3 regions of the Kocuria kalidii genome follow, and region 2 is predicted to be linked to each of the others. Evidence: riboswitches for the same ligand, from Rfam matches in the RefSeq annotation. Region 2 holds a riboswitch; each other region holds the start of a gene.

Region 1 (6,755 bases), on a different contig from region 2:
CCGCCGACCGCACCACCCTGACCATCGCCCACCGGCTCTCCACGGTCGAGAACGCCGACCAGGTGGTGGTGCTCGCGGGCGGCCGCATCGCCGAGCGCGGCGCGCCGCGCGAGCTGCGCGGGGCCGGCGGCCCGTTCGCCCTGCTGGCCGGGCGGACCGGCCGGGACGCCGGCGCCGCGGCGGTCGGCGCCTCCGCCCCGTGACCCCCGGGTGCCCGCGTCACCACGAACCCTCGTGGTCACGCGGGCACCCGCGGGTCGAACGGTGTGCCCGGGGTCAGCCGCGCGTGCCGTGCTGGACGATCAGCGGCCGGCCCGCCGGCTGGACCACGCGTTCGCGGACGGTCCGGGCCGCCGCCACGAGGTGCTCCAGCGACGCCTTCGTCTCCTCGTAGCCGCGGGTCTTCAGGCCGCAGTCCGGGTTGACCCACAGGGTCCGCGCCGGGACGTGCTCGAGGGCCCGCTCGAGCAGCTGCTCGACCTCCTCCCGGGAGGGCACGCGCGGGGAGTGGATGTCCCACACGCCCGGGCCGATGCCCCGGGAGAAGCCGGCGGCCTCGAGGTCGGTGAGCACCTCCATCCGGGACCGGGCCGCCTCGATGCTCGTGACGTCGGCGTCCAGGCCGTCGATCGCGCCGACCACCTCGCCGAACTCCGAGTAGCACAGGTGGGTGTGGATCTGGGTCCCGTCCCGCACCCCCGAGGTGGCCAGGCGGAACGCGTCCACCGACCAGTCGAGGTAGGCCTGCTGGTCGGCCCGCCGCAGGGGCAGGAGCTCCCGCAGCGCCGGCTCGTCCACCTGGATGATCCCGATCCCGGCGGCCTCGAGGTCCGCGACCTCGTCCCGCAGCGCGAGCGCCACCTGGTTCGCCGTCTCCCCGAGCGGCTGGTCGTCGCGCACGAAGGACCACGCGAGGATCGTCACCGGTCCGGTCAGCATGCCCTTGACCGGCCGGTCGGTGAGGGACTGGGCGTGGCCGATCCACGGCACCGTGAACGCCTCGCCGCGCAGGCCCTCGCCTTCCCGGCTGACGTCGCCCCACAGGATCGACGGGCGGGTGCAGCGGGAGCCGTAGGACTGCACCCAGCCGTGGACGGTGGTCGCGAAGCCGTCGAGGTGCTCGGCGAAGTACTGGACCATGTCGTTGCGCTCGGGCTCGCCGTGCACCAGCACGTCCAGGCCCAGCTCCTCCTGCAGCCGCACGACCCGCTCGATCTCCTCGCGCAGGAACTCGTCGTACCGGGCGTCCGGAAGGCGTCCGGCCCGGTGCCGGGCGCGGGCGGCACGGACCTCGGGGGTCTGCGGGAACGAGCCGATCGTGGTGGTGGGCAGCGGGGGGAGCGGGCCCGACGCCGTGAAGGACCGGCCCTCCTGCGCGATCCGGCGGACCTCCGCCGGGGACCGTCCGATCTCCGCGGCGCTCAGCGACGCCGCGCGCCCCCGGACGGCCGCGTCGCGGACCCCCGCCGCCCCCTCGCGGGTGCGACGGGCCTCGGCCGCCTCGGCCAGCTGCCCGGCGACCGACTCCTCGCCGTCGGCGAGGCCGCGGGCGAGGGTGACGACCTCGCCGACCTTCTGGTCCGCGAACGCGAGCCAGCTGCGCAGCAGCGGGTCCAGCCCGGTCTCCTCGGCGACGTCGTGCGGGACGTGGAACAGCGAGGTCGAGCTGGCCACGGACACCCGGGCGCCCCCGCTGGCCAGCTCCCCGAGCCGGGCGAGCCGGCCGCCCAGATCGGCCCGCCACACGTTGTGCCCGTCCACGGCCCCGGCCACGAGCACGGCGGAGTCCTCGCCCTGGAAGAACTCCAGCTCCTCGGTCGTCGGGGCCGCGCCCTCGACGAGGTCGAGGTGCAGCGCCTCCACGCCGGAGCAGGCCAGGGGGTGCAGCAGCGGCCCGGGGGAGCCGTAGGAGGTGGTCACGAACAGCTGCGGGCGCCCGGTCACGGCGGTCAGCGTCGTGTAGGCGTCCCACACGGACGGGGCGAGCTCCTCGGTGGGCACGTGCTGGTCCGCCACGAGGGCCGGCTCCTCGAGCTGCACCCAGTCCGCGCCGGCCGCGGCGAGGTCCCGCAACAGCTGCGCGTACACCGGGAGCAGGTCGGGGAGCCGCTGCAGCGGGTCGAAGCCGGCGGGGGCGTCGTCGTCGGCCTTGGCCAGGAGGAGGAAGGACACCGGGCCCACGAGGACCGGGCGGACGGTGAAGCCGTGCGCGGCGGCGCGGCGGACGTCGGCCACGAGCCGGTCGGCGGTGGCGCGGAACGGGGTGCCCGGGCCGATCTCGGGGACCAGGTAGTGGTAGTTGGTGTCGAACCACTTGGTCAGCTCGAGGGGAGCGCGCCCGGCGTCGCCGCGGGCCAGCACGAAGCTCGCGTCGAGGTCGAGGCGGCCGTCGGGGTCCGCGAGGTCGGCGAAGCGGGACGGGACCGCGCCGAGGGCCACGGTGGTGTCCAGCACCTGGTCGTAGAGGGGGAACGCCGCCGGCAGGGACGAGTCCTGCGCGCCGAGGCCGAGCTCCACGAGCCGGCGGTAGGTGGCCAGCTGCAGCTCGGCGGCGGCCGACTCGAGCGCGTCGCGGCCCGAGCGCCCGGCCCAGTAGGCCTCGAGGGCCTTCTTGAGCTCGCGGCGGCGGCCGATCCGGGGGTAGCCGGTGATGGTGGCGGACGGAAAGGCGGACGGAACGGCGGGCGGAACGGCGATGGGGAACGTGGTCTGCTGGGTGCTCACGGTGGTCTCCTGAGAAGGTGGCGTGGGGTCGTGCGGAACGGTGGGGACCTGCGTGCTCAGGCGGGGAGCAGCAGGTCGTCGAGCAGGTCGTCGAGCGGGACGGGAACGTGCGGGACGCGGGGCAGGTCCACGCGCTCGAGCAGGTCGAGCGCGGCCCGGTGCTCGTTGAAGGTGTAGAGGTGCAGCCCGGGCGCGCCGGCGTCCAGGGCCGCGCGGGCGAGCCGGGCCGCGAAGGCCACGCCCGCGCGGTGCCGCTCGGCGGGCCCGGGTGCGTCCTCGAGCGCGGCGGCCAATCCGGGGTGGGGCGCCAGGCCGGCCAGACGGCACAGGGTGCGCAGCCGCCGCGGGTCGGTGACCGGCATGATCCCCGGGACGATCGGGATGCTCACCCCGGCCGCCCGCGCCGCCGCGACCAGGCGCTCGTAGCGCTGCGGGCGGAAGTAGACCTGGGTGATCGCGAAGTCCGCCCCCGCGCGCTGCTTGGCGAGCAGCACCTCGATGTCGTGCCGGAACGACGGGGACTCCGGGTGCCGGGACGGGTACGCGGCGACGCCCACGGCGAGCCGGCCGGCCGCCAGGGCCGCGCCGTGGCGCTGCTCGACCTCGCGCACGAGCTCCACGAGGTCGCCGGCGTTCGGGAGCTCGCCGGGCTCGGCCCCCGGGTCCAGGTCGCCGCGCAGGGCCAGGACGCCCCGGACGCCGCGCCGGACCAGGGTGTCCACGGTGTCCTCCAGCTCGGCCCGCGTGCTGCCGACGCAGGTGAGGTGCGCCAGCGGCCGCAGGCAGGTGCGGGCCAGGAGGTGGTCGAGCAGGGCGAGGGAGCTGTCCCGGCGCTGCTCGTCCCCGCTGTAGGTCACCGCGACGTGGTCGGGGCGGGTCGGCTCGAGCTCCTCGATGGTCCGCAGCAGCGTGTCGGCGCTGGCCGCGCTGCGGGGCGGGTACAGCTCGTAGGACAGGGACGGCGGCGCCGGCCGGGCGATCGGGCGTGGTGTCACGTTCTTCCTCCAAGGGTCACCCCGAGGGAGGGCGGCAACCCTCCCGGGGCGGACCCGGGGGGAAGCGACAGCTCCATCGGTCCTGGCGGGAGCACCGTTCCGCGTCCCCGTGGCGGGGTGCGCGGATGGTTGCTGCGGCGTCGACGAGCCAGGTCTCTCGGCCGCTCTGGATAGATGCAGGACCCATTCCAGCGGCTGCCCGCCGCGAGGCCAAGTCCGGGCGCGCAGAAGACGCCGACGCCCCGACTGTGACGACCACCGCGTCACATGGCGCAACACGGACGCACGGCGACGCACGAGCCGCACGCCACGGCGCAGCACGGGCGCACGGCACGCGGCGCAGCACGGACGGCGGGGTCCCGCGGGGCGGTCCACGGCGAGCCCGCCGCAGACCGGCGGGGACGCCTGCCCCGTCACGATCCGGTCTCGGCCCTTGCCGTGCCCGTGCCGGCGATCTAGTCTTGGACAACCAACAGGTTGATCAAGGAATCAGTTGACAAACACCGTGGACCCCGGCGACGACGACCTCCTCGACAGGGCCTTCCTGGCTCTCGCCGACCCGGTCCGCCGCCGCATCGTCGCCCGGCTCAGCCGCGGCCCGGCCACGGTCACCGAACTGGCGGAACCCTTCGCGATCACCAAGCAGGCGGTCTCGAAGCACATCCAGGTCCTCGAGCAGGCGCAGCTCGTCACGCGCACCCGTGACGCCCAGCGCCGGCCCGTCCACCTGGACCCCGCACGGCTGGAGGCGCTCACCGCCTGGATCGACCGGTACCGGCTGGTCCGGGAGGAGCAGTTCCGCCGCCTCGACGCCGTGCTCGACACCCGAGCCGCAGACCGCGGCGAGCACACCCAGGACTGAACCATGGGACATCCTCTGCACCTGACCGTCCCCGACGGACTTCCCTACATCGACTACGAGCGCGAGCTCGACCACCCGGTCGCGGAGGTCTTCCGCGCCCACGCGGACCCCGCCCTGCTGCGGGAGTGGCTCGGTCCCCGCGGCACGAACATCGACGTCTCCTCCTACGACTTCCGGTCCGGCGGGGCCTACGAGTACCACCACACCGGCCCGGACGGCGTCACCTACGCCTTCCGGGGCGTGCTGCACACGGTCCGCGAGAACGAGCTGGTCGTGCAGACCTTCGAGTTCGGGGGCTACCCGGACGTGGTCAGTCTGGAGTTCCTCCGCTTCGACGAGCTCGCGGACGGCCGCTGCCGGCTGCGGGGCCACGTCGTCCACCCCTCCCAGGAGGCCCGGGACGGCATGGCCGCCTCCGGCATGGAGAGCGGGATGGCCGACGGCTACGAGCGGCTCGAGGAGCTGCTCTCCCGGCGGCCCGCACGGGACGGGACCTGACCGCGGACCCCGCGACCCCGGTCGACGGGCGTGACGACATCGGCCGGGTGTGACGTGCGCCACGCGGTGCGCGGCTACGATCGGACCCATGATGCGATTCCTGGTGCTGGCGCTCCTCCTGGTGCTGACGCTGCTCCTGGTCCTGGCCGCCTCCCTCGGGTCCAACGGCTGGTGGCTCCTCGTCCCGGTGGTCCTCGTGCTGCTGGTGGTCGGGGTGTGGGACGTCGTCCAGACGAAGCACTCGATCCTGCGCAACTACCCGATCCTGGGGCACATGCGCTTCTTCCTGGAGTCCATCCGCCCGGAGATCCAGCAGTACTTCATCGAGCGCAACTTCGACGGCAAGCCCTTCGACCGCGACACGCGGTCCCTGGTCTACGCCCGGGCCAAGGGCACCATGGGGGACAAGGCCTTCGGCACCGAGCGCGAGGTGAACCGGATGGGCTACGAGTACCTCCTGCACTCCACCGCGCCGGTGCCGCCCCCGGAGGAGGCCCCGCGGGTCCGGCTCGGCGGACCCGGCTGCACGCAGCCGTACGAGATGTCCCTGCTGAACATCTCCTCCATGAGCTTCGGCTCGCTGTCGAAGAACGCGGTCCTGGCGATGAACAAGGGCGCGGCCCTGGGCGGTTTCGCCCAGGAGACCGGCGAGGGCGGACTGACGGAGTTCCACCGCGAGTACGGCGCGGACCTGGTCTGGGAGATCGGGTCGGGGTACTTCGGCACCCGGGACGCCGAGGGCGACTTCGATCCGGAGGCCTTCCGGGAGAAGTCCCGTCTGCCCGAGGTCAAGGCCGTCACGATCAAGCTCTCACAGGGGGCCAAGCCGGGTCTGGGGGGCGTGCTGCCCGGGCCCAAGGTGACCGCCGACATCGCCCGCGCCCGCGGGGTCCCCGAGGGGGTGACCTGCATCTCCCCGGCCAGCCACTCGGCGTTCACCACCCCGCGGGAGCTGGTGCGCTTCATCGGCCGGCTGCGGGAGCTCTCCGGTGGCAAGCCCATCGGCTTCAAGCTGTGCGTCGGGTCCCGCGTGGACGTGCTGGCCATGTGCAAGGCCATGCTCGAGGAGGACGTCGCCCCGGACTACATCATCGTGGACGGCAACGAGGGCGGCACCGGGGCGGCGCCGCTGGAGTACCAGGACCACGTGGGAACGCCCCTGACCGAGGGCCTGATGCTGATGAACAACGCCCTGGTCGGCGTCGGGCTGCGCCCCCCGATCAAGCTGGGTGCGGCGGGCAAGGTCGCCTCCGGATCCGACATCGTGAAGCGGATGATCCAGGGCGCGGACTTCACGATGAGCGCCCGCGCCATGATGATGGCCACCGGATGCATCCAGGCGCAGAAGTGCCACACCAACACGTGCCCCGTGGGCGTGGCCACCCAGGACAAGCGGCTGATGCGCGCCCTGCACGTGGAGGACAAGGGGGACCGGGTGCACAACTACCACAGGGCCACGGTCCGCGAGGCGGTGCAGATCATGTCCTCGATGGGGTGCAGCGACATGCGGCAGCTCTCGCCGCAGATGCTCCGGCGGCGCGTCGACCACCTGACCACCCGCTCCTACGCCCACATCTACAACTGGATGGAACCCGGCGAGCTGCTCACCGCGCCGCCGCGAACCTGGGCCGACGACTGGGAGCTGGCCGATCCCGACCACTTCGGCCTCTACCGCC
Region 2 (6,755 bases):
TTGAGCCCGCGGGCGGCCAGGTAGCTGTCCTGGGGCCCGGCCACGGCACCGGCGGCGAACTGCTGGAAGCCGACCGCCTCGGCGAGGGGGACGCCGCGCCACTCGGCAGCCCCGACCACCACGGCGCCGCCGAGCACGTCGGAGTGCCCGCCGATGTACTTGGTGGTGGAGTGCACCACGGCGTCCGCGCCGAGCTCGAGCGGGTTCTGCAGGTACGGGGACGCGAAGGTGTTGTCGACGACCAGCAGCGCCCCGGCGTCCCGGGCGAGCTGCGCCCAGGCGGCCACGTCGGCGATGCCGAGCAGCGGGTTGGACGGCGTCTCGAGCCACAGCACCTTCGTGGTCCCCGCCCGCACGGCCGCCCGGACGTCGTCGAGGTCGGCGATGTCCACGGCCGTGTGCCCGATGTCCCAGGGGGCGAGGACCTTGGTGATCAGCCGGTTGGTGCCGCCGTAGCCGTCGGCGCCGAGCACGATGTGGTCGCCCGGGCGCAGCACCGCGCGCAGCAGCGCGTCCTCGGCGGCGATCCCCGATGCGAACGCGAATCCGCATTCGCCCCGCTCGAGGGCCGCGAGCTGCTCCTCGAAGCCGCTGCGGGTGGGGTTGGAGCCGCGGCTGTACTCGTGCCCGGCGCGCAGCACGTTGATCCCGTCCTGGGCGAAGGTCGAGGTCTGGTAGATCGGCGGGATGACCGCCCCGGTCAGCGGGTCGGGCTGCTGGCCGGCGTGGACGGCGGTCGTGGTGAAGCCCCGGGGGCGGGTGCGGGTCTCGGTGGAGGACGTCATGACGGGGCTCACTTCCGGGAGGTCTGGACGGTCTCGAGGACCGTGTCGAGGGCCTGGCCGAGATCGGCCACGAGGTCCTGGGGCGATTCGAGGCCGATCGACAGCCGGACCGTGGTCTCGGCGATGCCGCCGGCCCGGCGCTGCTCGGGGGTCAGGCGGCAGTGCGTCATGGCCGCCGGGTGGGACACGAGGCTGCGGGTGTCCCCGACGTTGGCGACCAGCTTGAACAGCCGCAGCCCGTCGATGAACGGCCCCACGGCGTCGTCCGGGGCGGCGAGGTCGAAGGAGAACACGGAGCCGGTCCCGAGGGGGAAGTCCCGGGCCGCGATCCCGGCACCGGGGTCCCCGGGCACGCCGGGGTGGTGGACGCGGGCGACGGCGGGGTGCCCGGCGAGGAACTCGGCCACCGCCAGCGCCGAGGCCGTGTGGCGGGCCACGCGCAGGTCGAGGGTCTCGGTGCCCTGCAGGATCTGGCTGGCGTTGAACGGGGACAGCGTGGTCCCGAGGTCGTGCACGTACTTGGCCCGGACCAGGTGCAGGTAGGGGCTGGCGCCGGCGCACTTGTCGACCAGGCTCCGGCCGCCCCAGCGGGCGCGGGCCTGCGTGAACTGCGGCCACTTCCCGGGCCGCGCGGACCAGTCGAACGTCCCGCCGTCCACGACCGCCCCGGCGAGCGCGTTGCCGTGCCCGCCCAGGAACTTGGTGGCGGAGTGCACCACGATGTCGGCGCCCTTCTCCAGCGGCCGGTACAGGACCGGGGACGCGAGGGTGTTGTCGACGACGACGGGCACCCCGGCCGCCCGGGCGACGTCGGCGATCCCGGGCAGGTCCGGGAGGGTGGCCAGCGGGTTGCCGATCGACTCGAGCAGGAACGCCCGGGTGTCGGGGCGCACGGCCGCCGCCCACGCCGCGGGGGCCGTGGGGTCCACGAAGTCGACCTCGATGCCGAAGTCCGCGAAGGAGTCGGTGAGCAGGTCCACCGTCCCGCCGTACAGCTTCTCGGAGGCCACGAGGTGCTTGCCGGCGCCCTGGCCCAGCAGGGCCAGCAGCGCCACGGCCACGGCGGACTGGCCGGAGCCGGTGGCCACGGCGCCCGCGCCGCCCTCGAGGTCGCTGATGCGCTGCTCGAGCACGGCCACCGTGGGGTTGCCGGTGCGCGTGTAGGTGAAGCCCGCCCGCGTCTGGGCGAACATCTGCCGGGCCGCCTCGTAGTCCGGGAACTCGAACGCCGCGGTCTGGTAGATCGGCACCGTCAGGGTGCGCTGGGTGACGTCGTCCTGGGTGCCGGCGTGGATCTGCCGGGTCGCGAGGTCGTGGACTGTCACGGGGGTGGACATGGCGCTGCTCCTGTGCGCTTGCTCTTACCCGCACCGGTCGTCCGCACCGGCCCGGTGGGCACGCCGCGGAAGATGCAGGCCGCTTCCTCATCCGAACCACCCGATGAGCATGGGGTTGGTGCGTGACCAAGTCGGAGCTTCGCGGTCACGTCTCGTGAAGCTGGAACGACACTATGCGCAGAGGTAGTCGGATGTCTCCCTGCGTCGGAAGATGACGACCGTGACGCTTCATGACGTCGTCACGGCGGGGCGCGGGCGCGGGACCCCGGTCAGGCCCTCGTGTCGATGTCCTCGAAGACCAGGAACGTCTGGGTGTCCACCACGCCGGGCAGCTGCTGGATGTGCTCGAAGATCACCTGCCGCAGGTGCACGGTGTCGACCGCCCGCACGAGCAGCATGACGTCGAAGTTCCCGCCGACCAGGGCGATGTGCTGCACGGCCGGGATCGCCCGGAGCTGGGCGCACAGCTCCCGCCAGGTGTTCTGCCGGAGCTTGAGCGTCACGTAGGCGGAGGCCTGCAGGCCCGCCCGCACCGGGTCGATCACGGTGCTGAAGCGCAGGATCACCCCTTCGTCCCGGAGCCGGTTGATGCGGGCGTAGGCGTGGGCGCGGGAGACGTGCACGGCCGCGGCGATGGCCGTCACCGACTGCCGGGCGTCCCGGGACAGCTCCGCGAGGATCCTCTGGTCGGTCTCGTCCAGCGGCACGGGGGTCGAGGGCACGGGGGGCTCCTTCGGGGTGGGGGGCGGGCGCAGCGTCCGCAGCGTGTCGGACGAATGCATGTGCTCCACGCCACACTAGGACATTTCGTCCACGGAGATCACGCCGACCTGCTCACTATTCTGCACTTTCCCCCCTCCGTGGATACGAACCCTCGCCTGTTCGCATACTGGGGAGACGAAGCCCTCCCAGTTTTCAGGCTTCCCAGCCTTCCCATCCTTCCTGCCTCCCCGCGACCGGGGACCGACCGAGGGGACACCATGAGCCAGACCGTCGAGACCCCCGAGGACCCGATCCTCCGGGCCTCCCAGAGCTTCGGCATCACGCCGGAGCAGTACATGCTCCCGGCCCGCGGCGAGATCCGCATGGTCGACCCGGACGGGCGCCTGCTCGCCCCCGAGGAGCAGGGCACCGGCCCCGGCCACGAGTACCCGCTGCCCGACCCCGAGGTGCTGCTGGACGCCTACGAGAAGCTGGTGGTCGGCCGGCGGGTCAACGACCAGAACTCCGCGCTGGTCCGCCAGGGCCGCATGGCCGTCTATCCGTCCAGCCACGGCCAGGAGGCCTGCCAGGTGGCGGCGGCCCTGTGCCTCGCGGAGGGCGACTGGCTGTTCCCCACCTACCGGGACACCGTGGCGGTCATGACCAAGGGCGTGGACCCCATGCAGGTCATGGCGATCTTCCGCGGCGAGTGGCACGGCGGCTACGACCCGCACGAGCACCGGGTGGGCATCCAGTCCACGCCGCTGACCACCCAGCTGCTGCACGCGGTGGGCGTGGCCCACGCCGCGAAGCTGCGCGGGGAGGACACCGTGGTCCTCGCGATGTGCGGCGACGGCGCGACCAGCGAGGGCGACTTCCACGAGGCCCTCAACTTCGCGGCCGTGTTCAAGCTGCCGGTCGTGTTCTTCGTGCAGAACAACGGCTACGCGATCTCCGTGCCCCTGTCCCAGCAGTCCGCGGCGCCGAGCCTCGCCCACAAGGCGGTCGGCTACGGCATGGCCGGCGAGCGCGTGGACGGCAACGACCTCGTGGCGCTGCTCGCCACGCTGCGCCGTGCCGTGGACCTGGCGCGCTCCGAGTCCGAGCCCCTCCTCGTCGAGGCGCACACCTACCGCATGCAGGCGCACACCAACGCCGACGACGCGACGCGCTACCGCGACGACGCCGAGGTGCAGGAGTGGATCGCCAAGGACCCGGTGACCCGGATGCGCGCCTACCTCGGCGCCGAGGGGGTGCTCGACGACGACGCGGCGCAGCGCATCGCCGCCACCGCGGAGGACGTCGCCGCGGCCCTGCGCGACGGCATGAACGCCGACGTGGAGGTCGACCCGCTCGAGCTGTTCCGCCACGTCTACACCGAGCAGACCCCGCAGCTCGCCGAGCAGGAGCAGTTCCTGGCCGCCGAGCTCGCCCGAGAGGAGACCGGACAGTGAGCACCCTCGAAGCCCCCGCGCCGTCCGGCGAGGCCCCGGCGCGCAAGCCCGTGACCTTCGCCCAGGCGCTCAACACCGCCCTGGCCGACGCCCTGGCCGCCGACGAGGCCGTCGTGGTCTTCGGCGAGGACGTCGGCACCCTCGGCGGGGTCTTCCGCATCACGGACGGGCTCGCGAAGCGCTTCGGCCGCACCCGCTGCTTCGACACCCCGCTGGCCGAGTCCGGCATCGCCGGGATGGCCGTGGGCATGGCGATGAACCGGATGCGCCCCGTCGTCGAGATGCAGTTCGACGCCTTCGCCTACCCGGCGTTCGAGCAGGTCGCCTCGCACATCGCGAAGATGCACAACCGCACCCGCGGCGCCGTGCGGCTGCCGATCGTCATCCGGATCCCGTACGCGGGCGGCATCGGCGGCGTGGAGCACCACTGCGACTCCTCCGAGGCCTACTACGCCCACACCCCGGGCCTGAAGGTCTTCACCCCGGCCACCGTCGAGGACGCCTACCTCATGCTCCGCGAGGCGGTCGACTCCGACGACCCGGTCGTGTTCCTCGAGCCCAAGAAGCTCTACTGGTCGAAGGCGCCCGTGGACCTGGCCGAGCTGAAGGACCGCTACGAGAACGGGTCGCCCGAGCGCCGGGAGGGTCGCGCCGTCGTCGCCCGCGCCGGGCACGACGCCACGATCCTCGCCTACGGGCCGTCCGTGCCGACCGCCCTGGCGGCCGCCGCGACCGCCGCGGCCGAGGGGCGATCGCTCGAGGTCGTGGACCTGCGCAGCATCGTGCCCTTCGACGACGAGACGGTCGCCGCGTCGGTGCGCAGGACCGGGCGCGTGGTGGTCGTCGCCGAGGCGCCGGGCTTCGCGTCCGTGGCCGCCGAGGTCGTGGCCCGCGTCCAGGAGCGCTGCTTCCACTCCCTGGCCGCGCCGGTGCGCCGGGTGACCGGGTTCGACATCCCGTACCCGGCGCCCAAGCTCGAGGAGCACTACCTGCCGAGCGTCGACCGCATCCTCGACGCCGTGGACGACCTGCAGTGGGAGGACTGACCATGACCGTGAAGACGTTCACCCTGCCGGATCTCGGCGAGGGACTGACCGAGGCCGAGCTCGTGACCTGGCTCGTCCAGGAGGGCGACACCGTCGCCGTGGACCAGCCGATCGCCGAGGTGGAGACCGCCAAGTCCGCGGTGGAGGTGCCGTGCCCCTTCGCCGGGACCGTGCACGAGCTGCACGGCGCCTCCGGGCAGACCCTCGACGTGGGCGCGCCGCTGATCTCCGTCGACACCGGGGACCGGGCCGGCACCCCCGCGCCGCAGGGCGGCGGCCCCAAGGGCGGGCTGTCCTACCGCGAGGAGGAGCGCGCCGGGGCGGACCCCGCCGCGGCTCCCGAGGCCTCCGACGACGACGCCGGGTCCGGCAGCGTGCTCATCGGCTACGGCACGCCCGCCGGTGGCGCCGCCGGGCGCCGGCGCCGGCCGAAGCAGTCCGGTGCCACCGCCCGTCCGGCCGGGAACGACCGCGGCCGGACGGGTCCCGGGCAGTCGCCGGACGAGGCGGCCCGGGCGGCCGGTGCCGCCCACGACGCGATGGCCTCGGCCCCGCGCCTGGCGCCCACGGTCGTCTCGCCGATCGTCCGCAAGCTCGCCAAGGACCACGGGATCGACATCTCCACCGTGCGCGGCACCGGTCCCGGCGGCCTCGTCCTGCGCCGCGACGTCGTGGCCGCGGCGGCCGCCCCCGCGCCGCCGGCAGCGGACCCGCGGGAGACCGCCGCACCGTCGTCGTCCCCCGCCCCGGCGCCGGCCGCCGGGGTGGAGGCCGCCGGGGTGCCGGCCGAGGCCGACGCCCGGACCGGGCTCGGCGTGGCCGAGCGGATCCCGGTCTCCGGGATCCGGAAGGCCATCGGGCAGGCCATGACCCGCTCCCGCGCCGAGATCCCCGAGGCCACCGTCTGGGTGGACGTGGACGCCACGAAGCTGGTGGAGCTGCGCGCCGAGCTCAAGGCGCAGGACCCCGAGCGGGCCCCGGGGCTCATGGCCCTCCTCGCCCGGTTCGTGCTCGCCGGTCTGGCCCGGCACCCCGAGCTCGCGACCCGGATCGAGACCCGCGAGGACGGGACCCAGGAGATCGTGCGCTTCGACGGCGTGAACCTGGGCTTCGCGGCGCAGACCGACCGGGGGCTCGTGGTGCCCAACATCCGCCGCGCGCACACGCTCAGCGCCCGCGGGCTCGACGCCGAGCTGCGGCGGCTCACCGAGCTCGCCCGCTCCGGCCGGGCCGGTCCCGCCGAGCTGTCCGGCTCCACGTTCACCGTCAACAACTACGGGGTGTTCGGCACGGACGGCGCCGCGGCGATCATCAACCACCCGGAGGTCGCGATCCTCGGGATCGGCCGGATCATCGACCGCCCGTGGGTGGTCGACGGGCAGCTGGCCGTCCGCAAGGTCACCCAGCTCTCCCTCGCGTTCGACCACCGGG
Region 3 (6,755 bases), on a different contig from region 2:
CGCCGGCCTGCGGCGAGCAGCCGAACCGGTGGTGCAGCTCGTCGGGCGAGCGGTAGGTGATGTGGGCGATCCGCCGGGCCAGCCCCAGGCCCGTGACGGGGAACGGCCCGTCGTAGTAGTCCCCGCCCCGGAAGTCGGGGTCCTGGTGGATCGCCAGCTTCTGCGCCTGGCCCCACGCGAGCTGCTCGGCGCTGGACCGGGCGCACGCGGCGACCACCGCGCACGCCCGCACGCGGTCCGGGTGGGTCACGGCCCACTCGAGGGCCCGGGCGCCGCCCATGGAGCCGCCGATCACGAGGCGCCACGCCTCGATGCCGAGGGCGTCGGCGAGCGCCGCCTCGGCGTGCACGGCGTCCCGGACGGTGATCAGCGGGAAGCGGGAGCCCCAGGGACGCCCCTCGGGGTCCACCTCCGGCGGCGCGGGGGTCGCCGGGCCGGTGGAGCCGTAGCAGCCGCCCACGATGTTGGTGCAGACCACGAACCACCGGTCCGTGTCGATGGCGGCGCCGGGGCCCACCAGACCCTCCCACCAGCCGCCGGTCTCCGCGGCGCGGCGCTCGGCCTCGGAGGCGCCGGGGCGGGCCCGTCCGGTGGCCACGTGGGTGTCCCCGGTGAGGGCGTGCTGGACGAGGACCGCGTTGGACCGGTCCGGGGCGAGGGTCCCCCAGGTCTCGTAGGCGATCCGGACCCCGGGCAGCCGGAAGCCCGACTCGAGCTCCAGGGTGCCGATCTCGGCCACGCGCGGCACCCCGTCCTCGCGGACGTCGGTCCCGGCGGCGGCGCCCCGCACGACCGTCACGGTCACTCCTGTCCTCCGCGCGCGGCCGCGGCCGCGGCGAAGCCCTGCTCCAGGTCCGCGAGGATGTCGTCGATGTGCTCGAGGCCCACGGACAGGCGCACGAAGCCCGGCTCCACGCCGGACGCCAGCTGCTCCTCGGGGAGGAGCTGGCTGTGCGTGGTGGACGCCGGGTGGATCACGAGGGAGCGGACGTCCCCGATGTTCGCCACGTTGGAGTGCAGGGTGAGGGCGTCCACGAAGGCGGCCCCGGCCTCCCGGCCGCCGTCGAGCACGAAGCCCAGGATCGACCCGGCGCCCCGGGGCGCGTACTTCAGCGCCCGCTCGTGCCACGGCGAGGACTCCAGCCCCGCCCAGGACACCGAGCGCACGTCCTGGCGGGCCGCCAGCCAGCGGGCCACCGCCCCGGCGTTGGCCACGTGCCGCTCCATCCGCAGGGACAGCGTCTCGATGCCCTGCTCGATGAGGAACGCGTTGAACGGGGAGATCGCCGAGCCGAGGTCGCGCAGCAGCTGCACCCGGGCCTTGAGGACGTAGGAGAGGTTGACGCCGAAGACGCCCTCCGCGCCCAGGGCCTGGGCGTAGACGAGCCCGCCGTAGGACTCGTCCGGCTGGTTGAAGCCGGGGAAGCGCTCGGGGTAGCGGCCGAAGTCGAAGGCGCCGGAGTCCACGATCACGCCGCCGATGGCGGTGCCGTGGCCGCCCAGGAACTTGGTGGCGGAGTGCACCACGACGTCCGCGCCCCAGCGGAAGGGCTGGACCAGGTACGGGGTGGCCACGGTGTTGTCCACGATGAGCGGCACCTCGCTGTCGTGGGCGATCCCGGCGACCGTCTCGATGTCGAGGACGTCGTTGCGCGGGTTCGGGATCGTCTCCGCGAAGAAGGCCTTGGTGTTCGGGCGCACCGCGCTCCGCCAGGCCTCGGGGTCGTCCGGGTCCGTCACGAACGTCGTCTCGATGCCGAGCTTGGGCAGCGTGAACTTGAAGAGGTTGTAGGTCCCGCCGTACAGGCTGGGGCTGGCCACGACGTGGTCGCCCGCTCCCGCGACGTTGAGCACCGCGAACGTCGTGGCCGACTGTCCCGCGCTGACCATCAGGGCGCCCACGCCGCCCTCGAGGGCGGCGATCCGGTTCTCCACGACCTCCGTGGTCGGGTTGCCGATCCGCGTGTAGATCGGGCCGAGCTCGGCGAGCGAGAAGCGGTCGGCGGCGGCCTGGGCGTCCGGGAAGACGAAGGACGTGGTCTGGTGGATCGGCAGGGCCCGGGACCCGGTGACCGGGTCGGGGCTCTGCCCCGCGTGGATCTGCCGGGTCTCGAAGGACCAGCCGGCCGGGTTGTCCGGGGTGGGCCGTGCGGTCGTGGGGGCGCCGGTGCCGGCAGCGGGGGACTCGGACATGCCGTGGGACTCCTTGCGGTGTCAGGGGTCCGGTTTCCGGCCGAGCTGGTGCGGCCGAGCGACGGCCGGGCACCGGGGACCCGCGCTTGCTCGCTCGCGGGTCGCGAGGAGCCTGGTCTTCACCCAGGGCACCCCACCGCGGAGGAGGGTTGCCGGCCAGCTAGCTGGGGCTTGGACGCTGGCGCTCATGACCTGGACAACATTGTCCGGATTCGGGCGCGGCGGCGTCAAGCCGGGGCCGGGCACGACTCCCGAGAACGGCCCGGCCCGCGCGGCGCCGGACGCGCCGCGGACCGGAGTTCGGACCGGAAGGTGAGCCGGGGAGCGAACCGCGTCGTGGCCGGGCCCGGCCGATTTGGAGACGAAACTCACACGGTGCCACGATGTGGCCATGAGAGTCGACCACGTGTCCTACGCCTGCCGCCCGGAGGGCCTGGCGGCCACCACCGAGCGGATCGCCGACCAGCTCGGGATCGAACCGGTCAAGGGCGGTGTGCACCCCCGTTTCGGCACCCGCAACATGATCCTCCCCCTCACGAACCACCAGTACGTCGAGGTCGTCGAGGTCCTCGAGCACCCCGCGGCGGTGAAGGCCCCGTTCGGCCAGGCCGTGCGCGCCCGCTCCGAGGCCGGCGGCGGCTGGCTGGGCTGGGTCGTCGAGGTCGAGGACCTCGCGCCGTTCGAACGGCGACTGGGCCGTTCCTCCGTCCCCGGCTGCCGGGTGTTCCCGGACGGGCGGTGCCTGGAGTGGCACCAGATCGGGGTCAAGGGCCTGATCGCGGATCCGCAGCTGCCGTTCATGGTGCGCTTCGACTCCGGCCCGGAGATGCACCCGTCCCAGGCGCGGATCACGGACGTGGGCCTCGCCGGGATGTCGATCGCCGGCGCCCCGGAGCGGGTCACCGAGTGGCTGGGCGCCCCGGTCGAGACCGCCCTCGACGACCTCGACGTCGACTGGCGCTACCCCGCCGGCACCCCCGGGGTCCTCTCCGTCACCTTCAGCACCCCGGACGGCTCCGTCACCATCTGAGACCGCTGCGGCCGGGCACGCCGGTGCCCGGCCGCAGCCGGCTCAGCCCAGCAGCCACGCGGTGCCGAGGAAGCCCACGGCGTCCAGCAGGAAGTGCGCGACGACGAGCGGCATCACCCGCCCGGTGCGCCGGTAGAGCTCCGCGAAGACGAGTCCCATCACCACGTTGCCGAGGAAGGGCCCGATCCCCTGGTAGAGGTGGTAGCTGCCGCGGAACAGGGCCGTGACCACCAGGACCGCCGGCCAGCCCCACCCGATGCGGGTGAGCCGGTCGGTCAGGAACGCGACCACGACGACCTCCTCGAGCAGGGCGTGGCGCAGCGCCGAGAGCAGGAGCACCGGAACGGCCCACCAGTGCTCGCCGAGACCCGATGTGGTGACCTCCGCGGTGATGCCCAGGGCCCGCCCGGCCCCGTAGAGGGCCAGCGTCCCCACCCCCATGAGCAGGAAGAGCACGGTGCCCAGACCGAGGTCCGGGAGGGGCATGCGGGCGTCGAGCCCGATCCGCCGGCGCACCGTGCGCAGGGCGCCTGCGGAGCCGGCGAGCAGGTACAGCGCCAGCAGGACCGGCACCAGGTCCAGGGCGATGCCGGTCAGCTGGCGCAGCAGGTCGAACAGCGGCTGCCGGCTCAGCGGCGGGTTCATCGTCGCCTGCGCCTCGGACAGCGGTCCGCGGGCGAGGTCCTCGGCGAGGGAGAGCACCGCGTAGACCGCCGAGGCGCCCAGGGACACCCCGAGCACCAGGAGCACCTGCGCCCACAGGTCGGCGCGGGTGGAGCCGAAGGCGGGCGGTCGCGGGGCGAGGTGCGCGGGGGTGCTCATGCGCACATTCTGGCACCGCAGCACCGGTGCGGCCCGGCAGCGGCGGCGGGTCGCGCCCCGGGCCGTCTTCCCTAGGATGGGGTCCATGACAGCCCTTCCCCCGCAGATCCGACAGCAGCCCGCCGAGCGCTCCTTCCACGGCCACGTGTTCTCCGACCCGTACGAGTGGATGCGGGACAAGGACTCCCCCGAGGTGCTCGGCCACCTCGCGGCCGAGAACGACTACGCCGAGGCCGCCACGGCGCACCTGGCGGGGCTGCGGGAGACGGTCTTCGGGGAGATCAAGGACCGCACCCAGGAGACCGACCTGTCCGTGCCCAACCGGCGCGGGGACTGGTGGTACTTCGCCCGGACGGTGGAGGGCGGAGCGCACCAGGTGTTCTGCCGGGTCCCCGCGGCGATCTCCGGCGAGGTCGTCGCCGACTGGACGCCGCCCCTCGTGGAGCCCGGGATCCCCATGGCCGGGGAGCAGGTGCTGCTCGACGCCAACGCGGAGGCCGCGAAGCACGAGTTCTACTCGCTCGGCAGCTTCGACGTCTCCGAGGACGGGGAGCTGCTGGCCTGGGCCGAGGACGTCACCGGTGACGAGCGGTTCACGCTGCGGATCCGGGACCTCACCACGGGCGCCGTGCTCGCCGACGAGATCCCCGGCACCTTCTACGGGTCCTTCCTCACCCCCGACGCCCGCGCCGTGTACTACACCGTGGTGGACGACTCCTGGCGTCCCCACCAGCTGCGCCGGCACGAGCTGGGCACGCCGGTGGCCGAGGACGTCGTCGTCCACGAGGAGAGCGACCCCGGTCTCTGGCTCGGGGCGGGGCTGTCCGCGGACCGGCGCTGGATCGTCGTGGAGGCCGTGTGCTCCGAGTTCTCCGAGCAGCTCCTCCAGCCGGTCGCGGACCCGGAGGCGCCGCTGCGCGTCGTGCTGCCCCGCACCGACCGTGTGCTCTACGAGGCCGAGCCCCTGCTGCTGGAGGGGCGGGAGCAGATCCTGCTGACCCACGACCACGACGCCCCGAACTCCCGCATCTCCCTCATGGACCCGGCCGACCTCGGCCGGCCGGTGACGGAGGTGGCCCTGCGCGACGTCGTGCCGGCCTCGGAAACCGTCCGGGTCAACGGCTGCGCCGTGACGTCCACCCACCTGGTGGTCTCCGTCCGGGCGGACACCACCCTGCGGGTCCGGCTGCTCCCGCTCGCCGGACTGGGCACGCCCGCCCAGGCCGCCCCGGCGGAGCCGGCCTTCGCCGAGGAGCTCTACACCGCGAGCGTCTCCGCCGCGGAGCACGACGCCCCCGTGGTCCGGCTCTCCTACACGTCCTTCACGACGCCCCCGCGCGTCTACGACGTCTTCGCCGCGGGCGCCACCGGGGACGACGCCGCCCTGCCCGCCGAGCCGCTGCTGCGCCGCGAGGCCACGGTGCTCGGCGGCTACGACCCCGCGGACTACGCGGTCGAGCGGGACTGGGCCACCGCGGCGGACGGCACCCGCATCCCCGTCTCCCTGGTCCGCCGGGCGGACCTCGACCCCTCCGTGCCGGCACCGGTGCTGCAGTACGCCTACGGCTCCTACGAGCACAGCACCGACCCGTCGTTCTCGGTCTCGCGGCTGTCCCTGCTGGACCGCGGCGTGGTGTGGGCGGTGGCGCACGTGCGCGGCGGCGGCGAGCTCGGCCGAACCTGGTACGAGCACGGCAAGAAGCTGCACAAGACGAACACCTTCACGGACTACGTCGCCGTCACCGACCACCTCGCCGCACGGCCGGACGTCGACGAGCGGCGGATCCTGGTGATGGGCGGCTCCGCCGGCGGGCTGCTGGTGGGCGCGGTGCTCAACCTCGCCCCGGAGAAGTACTGCGGCGCGCTGGCCGCGGTGCCGTTCGTGGACCCGCTGACGTCGATCCTCGACCCCACCCTGCCGCTCACGGCGCTCGAGTGGGAGGAGTGGGGCAACCCCATCGAGGACGCGCACGTCTACCGGTACATGCGCGACTACTCCCCCTACGAGAACGTCCGCCCCCTGCCCTATCCCCCGGTGCTCGCCGTGACGAGCCTCAACGACACCCGCGTGCTCTACGTGGAGCCCGCCAAGTGGGTCGCCGCGCTGCGGGGCGCCACGACGGCGGCCCACCCGGTGCTGCTGCGCTGCGAGATGGCCGGCGGCCACGGCGGCGCCTCCGGCCGGTACGAGCAGTGGAAGGACACGGCCTGGGAATACGCCTGGGTGCTGGACCGGATGGGTCTCGCCGGGTCCTGACCACGCTCCTGCTGCACTGCTCGCCTCCTCGGGGGCGGCGGCCGCGTTGTGGACCGCCCGTCCCACCGGGACAGCAGCTCCCGGCGGACTAGAATGAGCCGATGGGGAACGATCCGCCCATCCACCGTGCCGCTCTCCCGACGGGAGTGACCATGTCCTGGGCTGCCACCGGACCCGTCGGCGCGACGCCGGTCGTCCTGCTGCACGGCTGGGGCGAAACCCACCGGGAGTTCTCCCGGCTGCTGCCGCTGCTTCCCGCCGGAGTGCGCGCCGTGGCCCCGGACCAGCGCGGCCACGGATCCTCCGACCGGCCGCAGGACGGCTACACCCTGCAGGACCATGCCGCGGACGTGGTGGCGCTCCTCGACGCCCTCGACCTGCCGTCGGCCGTCCTGCTGGGATCGTCCAGCGGCGGGTACGTCGCCCAGCAGGTCGCCGTCGACCATCCCGAAC

What was found. A riboswitch is a leader RNA that binds a small molecule or an ion and turns the genes downstream of it on or off. The one in region 2 is predicted to bind S-adenosylmethionine.
Region 1: another riboswitch for S-adenosylmethionine. It lies ahead of ACH9D3_RS06895 (methylenetetrahydrofolate reductase); the one in region 2 lies ahead of ACH9D3_RS07330 (PLP-dependent transferase).
Region 3: another riboswitch for S-adenosylmethionine. It lies ahead of ACH9D3_RS13030 (bifunctional o-acetylhomoserine/o-acetylserine sulfhydrylase); the one in region 2 lies ahead of ACH9D3_RS07330 (PLP-dependent transferase).

What each region holds. Positions count from the first base shown of each region.
Region 1 is NZ_JBISWJ010000044.1:59,165-65,919, reverse strand. Features, by position in the region: gene ACH9D3_RS06905 (ABC transporter transmembrane domain-containing protein) at 1-203, shown strand, start outside; gene metE (5-methyltetrahydropteroyltriglutamate--homocysteine S-methyltransferase) at 277-2,724, opposite strand; gene ACH9D3_RS06895 (methylenetetrahydrofolate reductase) at 2,781-3,719, opposite strand; SAM riboswitch class I at 3,790-3,896, opposite strand; gene ACH9D3_RS06890 (ArsR/SmtB family transcription factor) at 4,225-4,581, shown strand; gene ACH9D3_RS06885 (SRPBCC family protein) at 4,585-5,079, shown strand; gene ACH9D3_RS06880 (FMN-binding glutamate synthase family protein) at 5,168-6,755, shown strand, end outside.
Region 2 is NZ_JBISWJ010000049.1:133-6,887, reverse strand. Features, by position in the region: gene ACH9D3_RS07335 (cystathionine gamma-synthase) at 1-785, opposite strand, end outside; gene ACH9D3_RS07330 (PLP-dependent transferase) at 794-2,122, opposite strand; SAM riboswitch class IV at 2,161-2,282, opposite strand; gene ACH9D3_RS07325 (Lrp/AsnC family transcriptional regulator) at 2,392-2,844, opposite strand; gene ACH9D3_RS07320 (thiamine pyrophosphate-dependent enzyme) at 3,103-4,278, shown strand; gene ACH9D3_RS07315 (transketolase C-terminal domain-containing protein) at 4,275-5,324, shown strand; gene ACH9D3_RS07310 (2-oxo acid dehydrogenase subunit E2) at 5,327-6,755, shown strand, end outside.
Region 3 is NZ_JBISWJ010000087.1:22,285-29,039, forward strand. Features, by position in the region: gene metX (homoserine O-acetyltransferase MetX) at 1-805, opposite strand, end outside; gene ACH9D3_RS13030 (bifunctional o-acetylhomoserine/o-acetylserine sulfhydrylase) at 802-2,193, opposite strand; SAM riboswitch class IV at 2,271-2,386, opposite strand; gene ACH9D3_RS13035 (VOC family protein) at 2,585-3,223, shown strand; gene ACH9D3_RS13040 (CPBP family intramembrane glutamic endopeptidase) at 3,266-4,045, opposite strand; gene ACH9D3_RS13045 (S9 family peptidase) at 4,131-6,302, shown strand; gene ACH9D3_RS13050 (alpha/beta fold hydrolase) at 6,455-6,755, shown strand, end outside.